One region of the Ectothiorhodospira sp. 9100 genome, then DNA from elsewhere that is predicted to be linked to it. Evidence: riboswitches for the same ligand, from Rfam matches in the RefSeq annotation. Region 1 holds a riboswitch; the other holds the start of a gene.

Region 1 (8,064 bases):
GATGGTCTACGTGCGGTGTACAAGCTGCAGCTGCGCTACAAGGGGACCGAGACGGCGCTGCTGGTGGATCATAGCGAGGCCGAACCGGTGCGGGCAGACTTCGAGACTCTGCATCGCACCCGCTTCGGTTTCACCATGCCGGACAAGCGGGTGATGATCGCCGCCGCAGTGGTGGAAGTGATCAGTGGCGATGGCGCCCTGGGCAGCGAACCCGAGCAGCCGCCACGGGGGGAGGGTGCAGGCCTGGAGGCCCTGGGACAGGTGGAGGCCTGGATGCAGGGCGCCTGGTGCAGCGTGCCCGTTTACGACCGCGAGACCCTGGCCCCCGGGGACCGCATCGAAGGACCGGCCATCATCCGCGATCCGGTGTCCACCATCGTGGTGGAGCCGGGCTGGTCATTGGGCGTCAACCCCTACGGCCACCTGCTGCTGGACCGGCAGGCCGCCACCGCGTCCGCCCGGGTGGGCACCGAGGCGGATCCGGTGATGCTGGAGGTGTTCAACAACCTGTTCATGAGTGTGGCCGAGCAGATGGGCGTGACGCTGCAGAACACTGCTCAGTCCGCCAACATCAAGGAGCGGCTGGATTTCTCATGCGCCGTGTTCGACGCCGATGGCGACCTGGTGGCCAATGCGCCCCATGTGCCGGTGCATCTGGGCTCCATGGGCGAGAGCGTGCGCGCCATCATCCATGCCCGCCGGGGCACGATGCGGCCCGGCGACGTGTTCATGCTCAATGATCCTTACCAGGGTGGAACCCATCTGCCGGACATCACCATGGTGACGCCGGTGTTCGATGATGCCGGTGACGAGATCATCTTCCATGTGGCCAGCCGCGCCCACCATGCGGATGTGGGCGGCCTCACCCCGGGCTCCATGCCGCCCCACAGCCGCCATATCGACGAAGAGGGCGTGCTCATCACCAATGAGCAGGTGCTCGATGCCGGCGAGTGGCGGGAGCAGGCCCTGCGGGATCTCTTCGGTAGCGGCCGGTACCCCGCCCGCAACATCGCGCAGAACCTGAGTGATCTGCGCGCCCAGATCGCCGCTAACAATCGCGGCGTCAATGAACTGCGCGGGCTGGTCAGCCAGTACGGCCTGGATGTGGTGCATGCCTACATGGCCCACGTCCAGGCCAACGCCGCCGAACAGGTGCGCCGGGTGCTGGACGTGCTTGGCGACGGCACCTGGGAAAAGCGCCTGGACAGCGGCGCCGTGGTGAGGGTGGCCATCCGCGTGGACCGCCAGGCACGCACGGCGGTGGTGGACTTCAGCGGCTCCAGCCCCCAGCAGGACAGCAACTTCAACGCCCCCCGGGCGGTGACCCGGGCGGCGGTGCTGTATGTGCTGCGCACCCTGGTGCAGGATAGCATCCCGCTCAACGATGGTTGTCTGGAGCCCATCGAGCTGGTGATTCCGGAGGGCTCCATGCTCAGTCCGCGCCATCCCGCGGCGGTGGTGGCCGGCAATGTGGAGGTGAGTCAGGTGGTCACCGACACCCTGTATGCGGCCCTGGGCGTGATGGCCAACAGCCAGGGCACCATGAACAACGTCACCTTCGGCAACGAGGCCCATCAGCACTACGAGACCCTGTGCGGCGGTGCCGGGGCCGGTGACGGCTTCCATGGCGTCAGTGCCGTGCACGTGCACATGACCAACAGCCGCCTCACCGATCCGGAGGTGCTGGAGACCCGCTTCCTGGTGCGACTGGAGGGCTTCGCCGTGCGCCAGGGGTCCGGCGGCGATGGGCAGTGGCAGGGCGGCCACGGCGTGGAGCGCCGTCTGCGCTTTCTGGAGCCCATGACAGTGGCGGTGCTGGCCAACAGCCGCGTGCAGGCGCCGGCGGGCATTGCCGGCGGCGGCGACGGAGCCCTGGGCGAGCAGTTCGTCCTGCGTGCCAGCGGCGGCCGCGAGGACCTGGGCGGCACGGACCTGGCCGCCATGGACACCGACGACGTGTTCGTGATCCGCACCCCCGGCGGCGGTGGATACGGCGCCAGGTAGAAGCGATGCAAGGCGCGGTGCATGGTCCCGGTGGGCTGGCTGCCAGTGCCCACGGCCCCCCAGCCCTGTGGGGCCAGAGCTTTGCATACGGATGAGGGCAGTGCCTCCGTGTGATCAGTCGTGTGTCTCGCTCCAGGGCTCCACCACGAGTCTTTGATGGTGTTGCTCCAGGATCTCCCGGATCCATCGGCCCTCGGCGGCCTGGCGCGCCCGCAGAACGGGATCGCTCACCTGCACCGGGCTCAGGGCCTGATCCACGTTGGAGGCCGGGTCGGTGGAGATGAGCAGGACCCTTTTGCCCTGTTCCGCCAGGGCCAGGGCACTAGCGCAGGCCAGCGAGGTCTTGCCCACGCCGCCCTTGCCGGTGAAGAAGAGATGTCGGGTAGGGGTGTGGAGAAAATTCATCAGGAGACCTCTCGATACAGCTTTACCCACCAAGGGGAACAGCACGTTCTGAGCCCCTCTCCCACCAGCGGGAGAGGGGTTGGGGTGATGGAGAGGGCGTCCTCGCCATCCTTCTCCAGAATGCCCTGGATGGTGGCGTTTTCCACGAAGGCTCCGGGTTGCTGGGACAGGTTGTAGCGGGTCACGCTCACCCCGGAATCACGCAACCACGCCAGGTCACCCGCCAGCCGGGAGAGCCTGGGGTCCACGTGCCGAGAATACGATATTCCATATATATGATCAGCTGTATGTATGGGCCGCGCATGAGACGCCCCGAGCGCTAGAAACTGGCCTCCATGAACAGATAAGTACGATTGATATTCATCCGGTGCCAATCGTCGTAATGGCGCAGGTGGCGGAATTGAGGCAGGTCCGCGAGGCGGGTCACCACTTCATCCAGTGTCTCCCAGTTCTCCAGGCCTTCCCCCACCTCGTGCACCAGCAGGGCCAGGTAATCACCGGTATCCCGCTGCGCGGTGGCCAGGTCGGTGGCCTCGCCATGGCCGGGAACCACCACCTCCGGCTCCCAGGAGGCCATGGTCTCGAAGGCCTTGAGTTGTTCCACCGGATTGCTCCATGGGTGAATGCCCAGCATGCGCTCGGTGTAGACCACGTCACCGGAGAAGACCACACCCTGATCGGGCAGATGCAGCAGGATGTCCCCCGGGAAGTGGGCATCGCCGGCATGGACCATCTCGAAGCGCACCCCGCCCAACTCGAACGCATGATGATCCGAGGCGATGGGGGAGGGGGCCGGGCGCGGCTCGGTGCCTTCCATGGCCGCCGCGCCCAGGGTTTCCGTGAGGCGATCCAGGTGCTGCCGGGCAAACTCCGCCTGGGTGGCGGCGGTGCGCTCAAGGGTCAGGATCTCGGCACCTTGGGAGAGGAAGTAGTCATTGCCCAGCCAGCGGTGATCCTGGCTGCCCAGATTGATCACATGGGTGATGGGCTGGTCGGTCAGGTCAGCCACAGCCTGTTCAATGCGTTGGGCCACATGGTGGCTGGGGCCGCTATCGATCAGCACCACCCCTTCGTCGGTGATCACGAAACACACGTTATTGTTCATGCCCAGGTTGGCCTGGGTTCGATTTTCCAGTGAGCCATAAAAGTAATGGATCTGCTCTGTGATGGCCCGCGGCTCGAGGATCCGTTCGATGGGTCGGTCCTCACCCGCCAGGGCTGTGGTGAGGGAGGAGATCATCAGTCCAATCAGTGTGGAGAGGAGTGCGGGGGCACGGGCAATCATGCTGTTCCTCGGTCATGTTGAAAAGTGCGAGGCGGGACGCCTCACCCCTTTTTATGCCAATAAAAGCATAACGATATGCCTGGCCTCTGCCAAGCTCTCCTGAGGATCCGGCACGTCTTGGATTTGAGCCCGGGCCGGATGCCTGTTAACTTTGTATGGATATCTTCAGACTTCAGCAGGTGACCCGGGGCCTCAACGGCCCATCCATCGGGTTGAAACGGGAAGCCGGTGACATCGCTCAGACGATCACTCCGGCGCTGCCCCCGCAACGGTAAGTGGTGAACGTGGACCCCTCAGGCCACTGTGAGACCCCGTCCCCAGGGGCGGATCTCATGGGAAGGCAGATCCCCACGATGACAATCCACCACAAGCCCGGAGACCGGCCTGTTGAAGACCAGGTGCCGCGGGGTGCGGCGTGCCGGGTGTAGCCCGTGGCGCGTATTGCACTCGTGGCGCATCCATCCCATCGATGCGCGGGCGGCGCGCGAGCGAGTGTTTTCATGACATCAAGATCAAAAATCCCTGCCACCATCGTCACGGGCTTTCTGGGCAGTGGCAAGACCACCCTGCTGCGCCACCTCCTGGAGAATGCCCAGGGGCGGCGCATTGCCGTGATCGTCAACGAGTTTGGCGAACTGGGCATGGACGGCGAGATCCTCAAGGGCTGCGGCATTGGCTGCGACGAGACGGGGGAAGATGCCGGCACCCTCTACGAGCTGGCCAACGGTTGCCTGTGCTGTACCGTTCAGGAGGCCTTTTATCCGGTGATGAAGGCCCTGATGGAACGGCGGGACGAGATCGATCACATCCTCATCGAGACCTCCGGCCTGGCCCTGCCCAAGCCCCTGGTACAGGCCTTCAACTGGCCGGAGATCAAGACCGGTTGCACCGTGGATGCCGTGGTCACGGTGGTGGATGTGCCCGCCACGGCCCAGGGGCAGTTCGCCGCCAACCCCGAGGCGGTGGATCGGCAACGCCGCTCGGACCCTAATCTGGATCATGCCTCCACCCTTCATGAGCTCTTTGAAGATCAGTTGTCGGCGGCCGATATCGTCGTGCTGAGCAAGACCGATCGGGTGGACGGGGCGGCGGTGGAACGGGTGAGCGAACTGGTGCGCAGTGAGATCCCTCCCCAGGTAAAGATCGTCTCCAGCGACCATGGCCGGGTGGATCCGGCGCTGATGATGGGCCTGGGCAGTGCATCGGAAGCGCATATCCACCTGCGCGCCGGGCATCACGACCACGCCCACGGGGACGGTGATCATCACCACGATCATGATCATGACCAGTTCGACTCTGTGGTGGTGAGGCTGCCGCAGGTGGATCGAGACAGGCTGCTGGAACAATTGCAGCAACTGGTGCGGGATCATCGCATCTTCCGCGTGAAGGGTTTCGCGGCCTTGCCCGAGAAGCGCATGCGTCTTGTGGTTCACGGGGTGGGGAGTCGTTTCGACAGCTACTTTGACCGGCCCTGGAGAACAGAGGAAGAACGCAGCACCCGTCTGGTGGTGATCGGCCAGGATTTGTCGGTCGATGCCCTGGAGCAGGCGCTGCAACCGGCGGTTCTGGCAGCGACGGCCTGATGCACCTGCTGGCGGCACAACCCGGCGGGTTCGTTGACGACGACTCGGTGATCACGCGTCTGGATCAGGCGCCTGCCGATATCGTCATCCTCAGTGCCGCGGACACCACCCTGGCCTTGCTGGCGGCCCAATGCCCGCAGGCCCGCGAGCCCGACAAGGGAGCACGGGGCGCCCATCCTTCGGTCCGTCTGGCCAATCTGCTGCATCTGGGGCAACCGGCTTCGGTGGACCTGTACCTGGACGAGGTGCTGCAAAAGGCCCGGGTGATCATCATTGATCATCTGGGTGGCGAATCCTACTGGCCCTATGGCACGGAGCAGGTGTGGACCCTGTGCCGACGCAAGAGCATCCCGCTGGTGATGTTTTCCGGGGATAACACCGAGGATGGCAACCTGCTCATGAAGAGCACAGTGGAGCCAGCTGTTTGCCGTACCCTGTGGCGCTATCTGCGCGAGGGCGGGCCTGCCAACATCCGTGCCTTTTACGATTATCTGGGCGCCACCTTTTTTGATCTGCCCCTGGAGCCCCCGCCGCCCCGGCCGCTGCCCCACATTGGTGTCTATCACCCTGAACAGGATGTGGGCACGGTGGCGGCCTGGCAGGCCCGCTGGCAGGCGGGGGCGCCGGTGGTGGCCGTCCTGTTTTATCGCTCGCACCTGCAGGCGGGCAACACCGCCGTGTTCGATGCCCTCTGTCAGGCCCTGCTGAGCCGGGGTCTCAACCCCTTGCCCATGGCCCTGGTCTCCCTGAAGGACCCGCTCTGCCTGGAGATGGTGCGTCGCCTATGCCGGGAACAGGGCGTGGCGCTGATCATGAATGCCACCGCCTTCTCCCGGGCCCAGGGTATGGATGGCGAACAGGCCCTGGCAGATGATCGGCCTGTGCTGCAGGTGATCCTCTCGGGAGGCAACGAGGACAACTGGCAGCAGGATGTGCATGGGTTGCAACCCCGGGACATCGCCATGCAGGTGGCCCTGCCGGAGATGGATGGCCATGTGATTTCGCGGGCGGTGAGCTTCAAGGGGCTCGAACGACGCTGCCCGCACACCCAGACCGATGTGGTGCACTATCAGCCCCATGCCGAGCGGATCGCGTTCGTGGCCACCCTGGCCGAGCGCTGGTGCCGGCTGCGCACCACCTCCAATGGAGACAAGCGCCTGGCGCTGATCCTGGCCAACTATCCCACCCGGGAGGGTCGCCTGGGTAACGGCGTGGGGCTGGATACCCCGGCATCCGTCATCGGTATCCTGCGGCGCCTGAAGGGGGAGGGCTACGCCGTGGACGCTATCCCCGATGACGGCGATGCCCTGATGCGCCGACTCTGCGAAGGGGTGACCAACGACCCCCAGCATCTGGCCCAGCGTCCCGCCTGGCAAAGCCTGTCCATGGCCGACTACCACCGGTATTTCGATGCGTTGCCTGAGTCCAGTCGCGAGGCGGTACTGGCACGCTGGGGCGAGCCGGAGCAGGACCCCATGGTGCGCCAGCAACGATTCATGATTGCCGGGTTGCGCTGTGGTGGTGTGTTCGTGGGTATCCAGCCAGCCCGCGGTTATCACCTGGACATGATGGCCAATTATCACGATCCGGATCTGGTGCCCCCGCATTACTACTTGGCCTTCTACGCCTGGCTGCGTCTGCAGTTTGGCTGTGATGCCATCATCCACGTGGGCAAGCACGGTAACCTGGAGTGGTTGCCGGGCAAGAGCGTCGCCCTGAGTGAAACCTGCTGGCCGGACCTGATCTTCGGCCCCATGCCGCATCTGTATCCCTTCATCGTCAACGACCCGGGGGAGGGCACCCAGGCCAAGCGCCGTGCCCAGGCGGTGATCATTGATCACCTGATGCCGCCGCTGACGCGGGCCGAGAACTACGGGCCGACCCGCGATCTTGAGCGCCAGGTGGACGAATACTACGAGGCCCTGATGCTGGATCGCCGCCGCGCCGGGGTGCTCCGTAAAAACATCCTGGACAGCATCGTCGCCCAGGACCTGCATCGGGATCTGGGGCTGGAGACGCCGGCGACCGAGGAGGAAGAGCAATTGCTGCTCAACCGCACCGACGCCTATCTGTGTGAGCTCAAGGAAAGCCAGATCCGCGATGGTCTGCACATCTTCGGTGAATCCCCTGAGGGGCGCCAGGAGCGCGACACCCTGCTGGCCCTGGCTCGCTACCCCATGGGTGACGGGCGCGACGGCAACGACAGCCTGATCCGGGCCCTGGCCCGTGACCTGGATCTGGGCGCGGGGTTTGATCCCCTGGATGCCACCTGGGCCGATCCCTGGACAGGCCCCCGGCCCGACATGCTGCAAACCGCCGTGACCGACGAACTCTGGCGTCATCACGGCGATACCCGCGAACGGCTGGAAACCCTGGCGCAGTCCATCCTGGAAAACGGCCTGCCGGATGCGCAGGCCGCCTGGCACCAAACCCGCCCTGTGCTGGACCGCATCCACACGCGCCTGCGACCGGATCTGCGCGCCTGCGGCCAGCGGGAGCTAGGGGGGCTGTGTGACGGGCTTGAAGGACGCTTCGTGCCGCCCGGGCCCAGCGGTGCGCCCTCCCGGGGGCGTCCGGATGTGCTGCCCACCGGGCGCAACTTCTTCTCGGTGGATGCCCGCGCCATCCCCACCGCTACCAGCTGGACCCTGGGCATGAAATCAGCGGCGCTGCTGGTGGAGAAGTACATGCAGGAGCATGGGGACTATCCCCGTGCCGTTGGCCTGTCCGTCTGGGGCACCGCCACCATGCGCACCGGGGGTGATGATCTGGCCCAGGCCTTTGCCC
Region 2 (8,064 bases), on a different contig from region 1:
GGCGACCCGCCGCCATGGCCCCGATGCCTGCCCATTCAATGCGCTCTACTGGGATTTCATGCTCCGCCACGAGGCAGATTTTGCCGCGAACCCGCGCATGGCCATGCCCTACCGCGCCTGGCAGCGCATGGACGAGTCCGAGCGCGATGCCACGCTGACCCATGCCCGTTACTTGCTTGAGTGGCTGGACACGTTGTGAGCGCTTACGCGCTGAGTGGCTATGCAATGCGGGATGACCACGGCGAGGATCTGCTCGTGCTGACGCGGGCCTTGTCGACTTTGGCGATCACTGAGGACTGCTTTGATCGTCTGTTCGCGGCGGACCCGCTAGAGGTTGGCGCCGGTGAGCGCGGCACCCCTTGCGCTCCGCTTACAGCCCCTTCCACAGGCCAGACTGCTCCCAATCTTGTGCCCAGGCAATGATCCGGCTGGCCTCCATGGGCTTGGCAATGCCAAACCCCTGTACGATCGGACATCCCATTTTCATCAGGACACGCGCCTGGTTATCCGTTTCCACCCCTTCCGCTATCGCTTCCAGCTGGAACGAGATGGCGAGGCTGACCACGCTCTCCACAATGCTGAAATCTTCAGGATTTTGCAGCATGGTGCCGACAAAGCTCTTATCGAGCTTCAATGTGTCCAGGGACAGGCGCCGCAGATGCACCAGCGATGAATAGCCGGTACCGAAGTCATCCAGAGCAAATCGCACGCCCAGGTTGCGGCAGTCACGCATGGCCTGTGCCGCGCGTTGCCAGTCTTCCACGGCGGCGCTTTCCAGGATTTCAATTTCCAGGTCACCCGGAGCCAGGCGAGGATACTCCTGAAGCTTCTCCTCCAGACGCCGGGCGAATCCAGGTTGCAGCAGATGTGTTGCCGATACGTTGATGCTGACGGGGATGCTCTTTCCCAGGCTCCGCCAGGTATCCATCTGACGCAAAGCCTCGGTCAGCACCCAGTCACCCAGCTGGAACTCCAGGTCCGTCCCGGCGGTCTGCGGCAGGAAGGCGTCAGGGGACAGGAGTCCCCTGTCCGGGTGGTACCATCGGATAAGGGCTTCGGCACCCCTGACCCAGCCGCTTTTGAGATCCACCTTGGGTTGGTAGAACAAGGCGAACTCTTCCTGCTCAATGCCTCGCAGGATGCGCTGACGTTCATCACGAAGTGCTTGAACTGCCTGAGTCTGCGAAACATCAAATACGGAGAAGGTCCCTCTGCCTGTCTGTTTGGCTGCACACATGGCCTGATGGGAGTGTCGTAGCATGGTGTCTGCATCGTCTCCCTGGCTGGAGAGCACAACCCCCATGCTGGCCGTCAGGCCCAGACGCTGGAGTTCATCATCCAGCGTCTGGGGCAGGCTGGATTGCATTTTTTGCGTGAGGCATCGGATCTGGTCAATCCCGGGCTGTAGTTGAGCCACGACAACGAACTCGTCTCCACCGAGGCGGGCGACCATGTCGCCCTTGCGAAGGCAGGATTTCAACTGCTCCGCCACCCTGCGCAGGATTCGATCCCCTGCTTCGTGGCCAACACGTTCGTTGACCTGAATGAAATCATCCAGGTCCAGGGTGATCACTGCCAGGTGGAGTCCCTCTCGCTGGCAGTGAGCCAGTGAGCGGTTCAGGTGTTCCATCAGTAGATGGCGGTTGGCCAGTCCCGTCAATGGATCGTAATGGGCGAGAAAGGCGATACGCTCCTCGGTACGCCTTTTGTCGGTCAGGTCACTGAGGACAGCCACATAGTCCATTTGACCATCCTCCCCGGGTACCTGGCTGATGGTGGTCCACTGGGGATACTCTTCGCCATTTCTGCGTCGATTCCAGATCTCCCCCTGCCAGGTACCGGCGTGAATGATGTCTCGCCACATGGCCTGGTAGAAATCCGGTGTATGTCGGCCCGACTGGAGCAGGCGAGGGTTGTGCCCGAGGACCTCCGGGGCGGTATAACCGGTAATCTGCGTGAACGCCCGGTTCACGGATAGGATGCTGGCTTGCGAGTCAGTGATGATGATGCCTTCCTGAGCGTTATCCATCGCCCTGGCTATACGGGCCAGATCGCGCGTTCGGGATTCCAGTTCAGCCTGGGCACGTTTGACGGGTGTCAGGTCCGTGTGTGCTCCCAGCATTCTCACCGGTCGTCCTTGATCATCCCGAATGGCCATACCCCGACAGCGAATCCAGAGCGTCGAGCCATCGCGGTGCGTGTAGCGGATAATCTGATCAAAGGGGTGTTCGGGGTTGGCAAAATGCTCTTCAAGCGCTTGATGGACGACCTTCAGATCTTCCGGGTCTACCAGGGATTGCCACTCCCGGGCCAGCGGCTGTTTGGTGGCTGGATCCTGCCCCAGCATGGTCCAGAAGCCATCGCTCATCCATTCATGATCCGGGTGTTCAATATCCCAGAACCAGATCCCGTCCAGCGTGGCTTTCTGAAGAAAATCAAAGCTCCGAGCATCCTTGCGGATGAGTTCGTAGAGTTCCTGTTTCAGGTAATGGTCAGGCACGTCCATGCCTGTCATTCCCCGCCCGTGTCCAAGGGTTGAGATGGGCGGCTCTCGGAGACGGTGATTGCGGGCTCAGAAACTGGACGGAATGGGCTATCATCTTGCGTCAGTGCCCCGAAAACTTGGGTTTGTGTTTCAAGCGAGGTTCTCTTGTCCAGGGTGATACCCAGTCCGACCGTTGATTTCACCCATCAGAACCACCGGTTCAGGTTGGATGCGGAGGGCGTACAGCAGTTCGAACACCATCGAGAGGAACTCATTCGCTTCTCCAGCCATCGTATCACGGCTCGGTTTCCGGAATTCTACGCCGACGGCGGGGCGTTCGGATCAGACCGATGCCGTGAAGAGCTGACCTTTTTACTGGAGTTTATCCGTCCGGCACTGGTTTTTGGCATCCATGAACCCCTGGAAGACTGCCTGCAGTGGCTATCGTCCCTCCTGCTCCGGCGAGGTTTGTCGACTGGCGTTGTCTTTCATGCCTTACAGGAAATGGAGGGTTGCCTGTCGCGCTATCTTTGCGCGGACAATCGGGCGAGGATGAGCGAACTTTTCGCCCATGCTGCTCGTGTTCTGGAGAATGCCAATACCTCGGGTGTTATTGAAGCATCCAAAGTGACCGTGGATCCGGTCGCCGATCAGGTCATGCAGGCACTGATTGCTGGCGACCGCCGCACCGCCACAGCACTCCTGGAAGAGGCGATGGACAGGGGCGATACCCTGATCGAGGCTGAGCATGAGTTGTTGCAACCGGCTCTGTATGAGGTTGGCAAGGAGTGGCATGCCAATCGCCTCACGGTAGCCGAGGAGCATCTGGCCAGCTCCATCGCACAGGATGTGATGGCTCAACTGCTGCTCAGCCGACCCTCATCCACCTCGAACGGGATGCGGTCATTGTTTGCGGCCCCTCCCGGCAATCGGCATGTCATTGGTTTGCGGATGATTGCAGATGCGTTTGAGATGTCGGGCTGGTCCGTGCAGTTTCTGGGAGCGGATGTGCCTCGAAACTCCCTGTTGGGGCAAGTTCGCCGATTCGACCCCCATCTTGTGGGGCTGACGGTCTCGTTGCCTCGTCATCTCTGGGCCGTGCGTGAATTGATTGAGGAGATTCGCCAACACCAGGTGGGGCTGCAACCCCTGATCCTGGTGGGTGGTAACCTGATCAACAGGGTGCCCTCCCTGGCCATGGTCATCGGTGCGGATCTCTGGGCCGCCAACGCCCGTGATGCCCTGAAACTGGTGGGCGATGTCCAGGTATGGGGGTGCTGAGCACCGGTCTTGAACAATCATCCCGATGAGCCACGCCTGTTGTTTCCCACCCCTAATCGCTGATCACCACCTGATTTGAGGCAGATTATTCCCCCGGTGAGGGAGTCGGGACGGTGGCAGGGTGTGGGTGGGCTCTGTGGGGAGATGTCCAGATTGATTCACCGGGACTGGTAGACTGGGGCGTGCCAGGGCATGATTTGAGGCCTACCCAGTCGAAGTCCGGCGCGTCCTCTGCAAGGCAGATGTAGACCAGCCTCGCCAGTTCGCGGCAATGGCCGAAGCCCGCCAGGAATGAGATTGACAGCCAGACGATGACGGGGCATAAAGCACGCGTGATCGGTTCCATCCTTTCCCGGGATGGAGGCAAGAGGGAACGCGGTGGGGTGTCTTGATACCGAATCCGCGGCTGTCCCCGCAACTGTGAGCGGCGAGTCCGGCTGAAGATGCCACTGGAGCGATCCGGGAAGGCCAGCCAGGGCGGTGAACTGCGAGCCAGGAGACCTGCCGGTTATGCGCATGCCCTTGGGCGTGCGGTCATCTGGACGCCGGGGAAACGCGTCTGGCATGGGCTCGTCTTTCTGTTGCCGCGCTCCCGCCAAATCTCCCCGTCCGTCTTTTCCAAGCGTGGCGCGAGCGCTGCACGCTGCACGATCGAAAGAGGACGTACATGCCCCTTCGCACAACCCTTCTTGCGGCAGTTGCCGCCGCCGCCCTGCCGATAACGGCATCGGCACATTTCCTGCTGAGTTACACCGAACAGGCTGTGATCGAGACGCCCGGCGAAATCCCGGTCAAGCTGATCTTCTGGCATCCCTTCGACAATGGATATGTAATGGATCTCGCCATGCCGCGCGAGTTCTACATGATCCACAACGGCGAGCGCACCGACCTTATTGATACGCTACAGCCCGCGCCTTTCCAGGGCGTCGAGAATACGGGCGAAGCCTTCATTGGCTCTGTCCCGATCCGCCGGTCGGGCGACTACGTTCTGGTGACCGTGCCCGAGCCCTATTACGAGGACTCCGAGGACATCTATATCCAGCAGATCACGCGCGTTTTTCTGAACCGCAACGGCCTGCCCACGGATTGGGACGGCATCATGGGCCTGCCAGCCGAGATCCAGCCGCTGAACCGCCCCTACAACGTGTTGGTGGGTTCAACCTTCACGGGCCGGGTTCTGTCGGAGGGCGCGCCTGTCGCAGATGCCGAGATCGAGATCGAATACATGGCGTCCGAGCCCGAAATTGCGGGCGGCACCACAACAGAGCCCACCGTCACCCCGCCCGCGGGCGGCACGCTGGTCGCGATCAGTGATGCCAACGGGTATTTCACCTTCGGCATTCCGACCGCCGGCTGGTGGGGCTTTGCGGCACTTGGTGCAGGTACCGAAACCGAGTTCGACGGCAAGGAATTGTCCCAGGACGCGGTGATCTGGATCCACGCGACCGAGCTGGAGTAAGGTTATGCATATCGTCGACGGGGCGCTTGCTAACGAGGTTGTCATAGGCGGCGCCGTGCTTGCCGTGGGCGGGATCGCGCTGGGGCTTCGGCAGCTGACGCTCGAAAAGATCCCGGCGGCGGGTGTGCTGTCGGCCGCGTTTTTCGTAGCCTCTCTCATCCACGTACCGATCGGCCCGTCGTCGGTGCATCTGGTCCTCAATGGCCTGGCCGGGCTTATCCTCGGCTGGGCCGCCTTTCCCGCGCTTTTCGTGGGGCTGCTGTTGCAGGCCGTCTTCTTTGGCTTCGGTGGCCTGACGGTACTGGGCATCAACACGCTGAACATCGCGCTCCCCGCCGTGCTGGCGGGGATCATCTTCGGCCCACTGATCGCGCGTGCCACGCCGGTGGTGGGCGCGGTCTGGGCAGGGGTCGGCGGGGCTTTCGCCATCGCCGCCACGACACTTCTGGTGGCGATATGTCTTGTGATGTCCGGCGATGCATTCGTGCCCGCCGCGAAGTTCGTCTTCTTCGCCCATATCCCGGTGATGGTCATCGAGGCGCTGCTGTGCGCCGCTGCAGTATATCTCGCGCGTCAGGTCAAACCAGACCTCTTCGACACGATAAAAGGAACATGGGCATGATCCGCAGGTTTTTCCTCGCGCTTGCGCTTGTTGCCCTGCCCGTGGCAGGGCTGGCCCACAACGTCATCTCCTCCGTCTTCCCGGCCGGCAGCGACATCGAGGGCGAGATCGGCTTTTCCAACGGCGAGATGGCGGTCGATTTGCTGGTGGAGGTCTTCGACGCCGGAGGGATCAAACTGGGCGAGACCATGACCGACCAGGATGGTTTTTTCCTCTATACCCCCACCGAGGCTGTGACCCATGTCTTCCGGGCCGATCTGAGCGCGGGCCATGTCGCGGAGATGAGAATGCCGGCTGCAGACGTCGCTGCCATCATGGGCGTCGCAGCGTCGGAGCCCGACCCTGTGCCTGAGGGGACGCCCGAGGAACTTGACGCAGGCACAGTCACCATTGCCGCTCTGACGGACGAAGAACGCGCCGCCATCGCCGAGATTGTGCGGCGGGAGATGCACCCGCTCAGACAAGAGATTATGGCCTACAAGAACCACAACGATTTCCAGTCGATCCTTGGCGGGATCGGCTATATCGTCGGCCTCTTCGGGCTGGGCTTCTACCTTGCGGCCCGCCGCAGGCTGGCAGCCTGACCCATGGCGCACGTGCTGTCGCCACAGCAGGCCGCGCTGTGTCCGACCGGGGAGGTTCCCGGCTGGCTTGAGTCGGTCGATCCGCGTTTGCGGATCGTGGTAGCAAGTGTCTATGCCATCGCCGTCGTTGCCGGTTCGCGGCTGGACGTGCTGGCGCTCGCCTTCGTGTTCTCTATGGTGCTACTGCTCGCCGCGCACCTGCCGCTGCGGCAGACGCTGACACGAATGGCGGCCATGGACGGCTTTATCCTGTTCATGCTTGTGATCCTGCCCTTTTCGGTCTCCGGCGACCCGGTTTTCACCATCTGGGGTCTGACCGCCAGTTGGCAGGGGATCGCGCTTGCGGTCGAAATCGCGCTGACGGCCAATGCCGTCGTGCTGGCGCTGCTGGTCCTTGTGGGCACCATGGAACCGGTCACGCTCGGGTATGCCCTTCATGCGCTCAAGATGCCCGAGAAACTGGTCCACCTGCTGATGTTCTCGATCCGCTATATCGGCGTTCTGCGCGAGGAATACCTGCGCCTGCGCACCGCGATGAAAGTGCGCGGTTTCCGGCCCGGCACGAACTGGCACACCTATCGCAGCTTCGGCTACCTCGTCGGCATGATGCTGGTGCGCGCTGTCGAACGCTCCGAACGCATTCTTGGCGCCATGAAGTGCCGGGGCTTTTCGGGGCGGATAGTCCTTTTGCAGCAGGTCAGCTTTACCCGATCGGACGCCGCCTTCGTTGCCATCGCGCTTATCGCGACCTCAGCGCTCGTTGCGCTGGAGTTTCTCGCGTGACGCAAATCGACCTTCGCGGCATCCACTTTGCCTATCCGGGCGCAGAGCCGGTGCTGCGCGACGCCTCACTGGTGCTCGCTCCGGGCGAACGGCTCTCGTTGATCGGGCCGAACGGTGCGGGCAAGTCCACGCTGCTCAAGATCGTGGTGGGGCTTCTGAGGCCGGACGCGGGAGAGGTACGCATCTTGGGTGCATTGCGGAAGGCCGAGGCGGATTTCGAGGATGTCCGCCGCCGGGTCGGTCTCGTCTTCCAGGATGCCGATGATCAGCTCTTCTGTCCGACAGTCGCCGAGGACATCGCCTTTGGCCCGCTCAATCTTGGCCGAGGCCGAGACGAGGCGCTGGCCATCGTCGACGATGTGTTGGCAAGGTTGGATCTGATGCACCTTCGCAACCGCATCACCCATCACCTTTCGGGTGGAGAAAAGCGCCTGATCACACTCGCGACGGTTCTTGCAATGGACCCCGAGGTGCTGTTGCTGGACGAGCCAACCAACGCGCTCGATCAGGAAAACTGGGCGCGGCTTGTCGCGATCCTGAACGCGTTGCCTCAGTCGGTCCTGCTGGTTTCGCACGATCCGGCATTCCGCGAGGCGGTCGCTCCGCGCGCCGTGATGCTGAGCGGCGGAAGCCTCAAGGCGGCCTGATTGCGTAGAATATCGAGGATCACAGATCCTTCAGCCTTGATGGCGTGATCTACGAAACTCTTCTTGTCCGGGTCAAGCAGCAAGTCAAGGTGATAGCACCGTGGGAGCCGCTCACGGTGGCGAAAGGCGGAGTGCATGGAGCTGAAGCGCGGTGCCGCACTTCTTCGCGGGCAGGCCTGTCCCTGTCTGTTGTACGCAGGCAT

Evidence for each region. A riboswitch is a leader RNA that binds a small molecule or an ion and turns the genes downstream of it on or off. The one in region 1 is predicted to bind cobalamin.
Region 2: it holds a riboswitch for cobalamin, as region 1 does, so the genes downstream of both, LPW29_RS14315 (DUF4198 domain-containing protein) here and cobW (cobalamin biosynthesis protein CobW) in region 1, are expected to answer to the same signal.

What each region holds. Positions count from the first base shown of each region.
Region 1 is NZ_JAJNAN010000036.1:21,451-29,514, reverse strand. It holds gene LPW29_RS11200 (hydantoinase B/oxoprolinase family protein) at 1-2,004, shown strand, start outside; gene LPW29_RS15520 (ArsA-related P-loop ATPase) at 2,119-2,409, opposite strand; gene LPW29_RS11190 (arsenic metallochaperone ArsD family protein) at 2,409-2,657, opposite strand; gene LPW29_RS11185 (MBL fold metallo-hydrolase) at 2,729-3,694, opposite strand; cobalamin riboswitch at 3,855-4,096, shown strand; gene cobW (cobalamin biosynthesis protein CobW) at 4,195-5,277, shown strand; gene cobN (cobaltochelatase subunit CobN) at 5,277-8,064, shown strand, end outside.
Region 2 is NZ_JAJNAN010000071.1:100-8,163, reverse strand. It holds gene LPW29_RS14330 (cryptochrome/photolyase family protein) at 1-199, shown strand, start outside; gene LPW29_RS14325 (putative bifunctional diguanylate cyclase/phosphodiesterase) at 371-2,506, opposite strand; gene LPW29_RS14320 (cobalamin B12-binding domain-containing protein) at 2,660-3,766, shown strand; cobalamin riboswitch at 4,087-4,289, shown strand; gene LPW29_RS14315 (DUF4198 domain-containing protein) at 4,434-5,225, shown strand; gene cbiM (cobalt transporter CbiM) at 5,230-5,847, shown strand; gene LPW29_RS14305 (hypothetical protein) at 5,844-6,431, shown strand; gene cbiQ (cobalt ECF transporter T component CbiQ) at 6,435-7,214, shown strand; partial or broken gene LPW29_RS14295 (energy-coupling factor ABC transporter ATP-binding protein) at 7,280-7,861, shown strand; partial or broken gene LPW29_RS14290 (hypothetical protein) at 7,906-8,064, shown strand, end outside.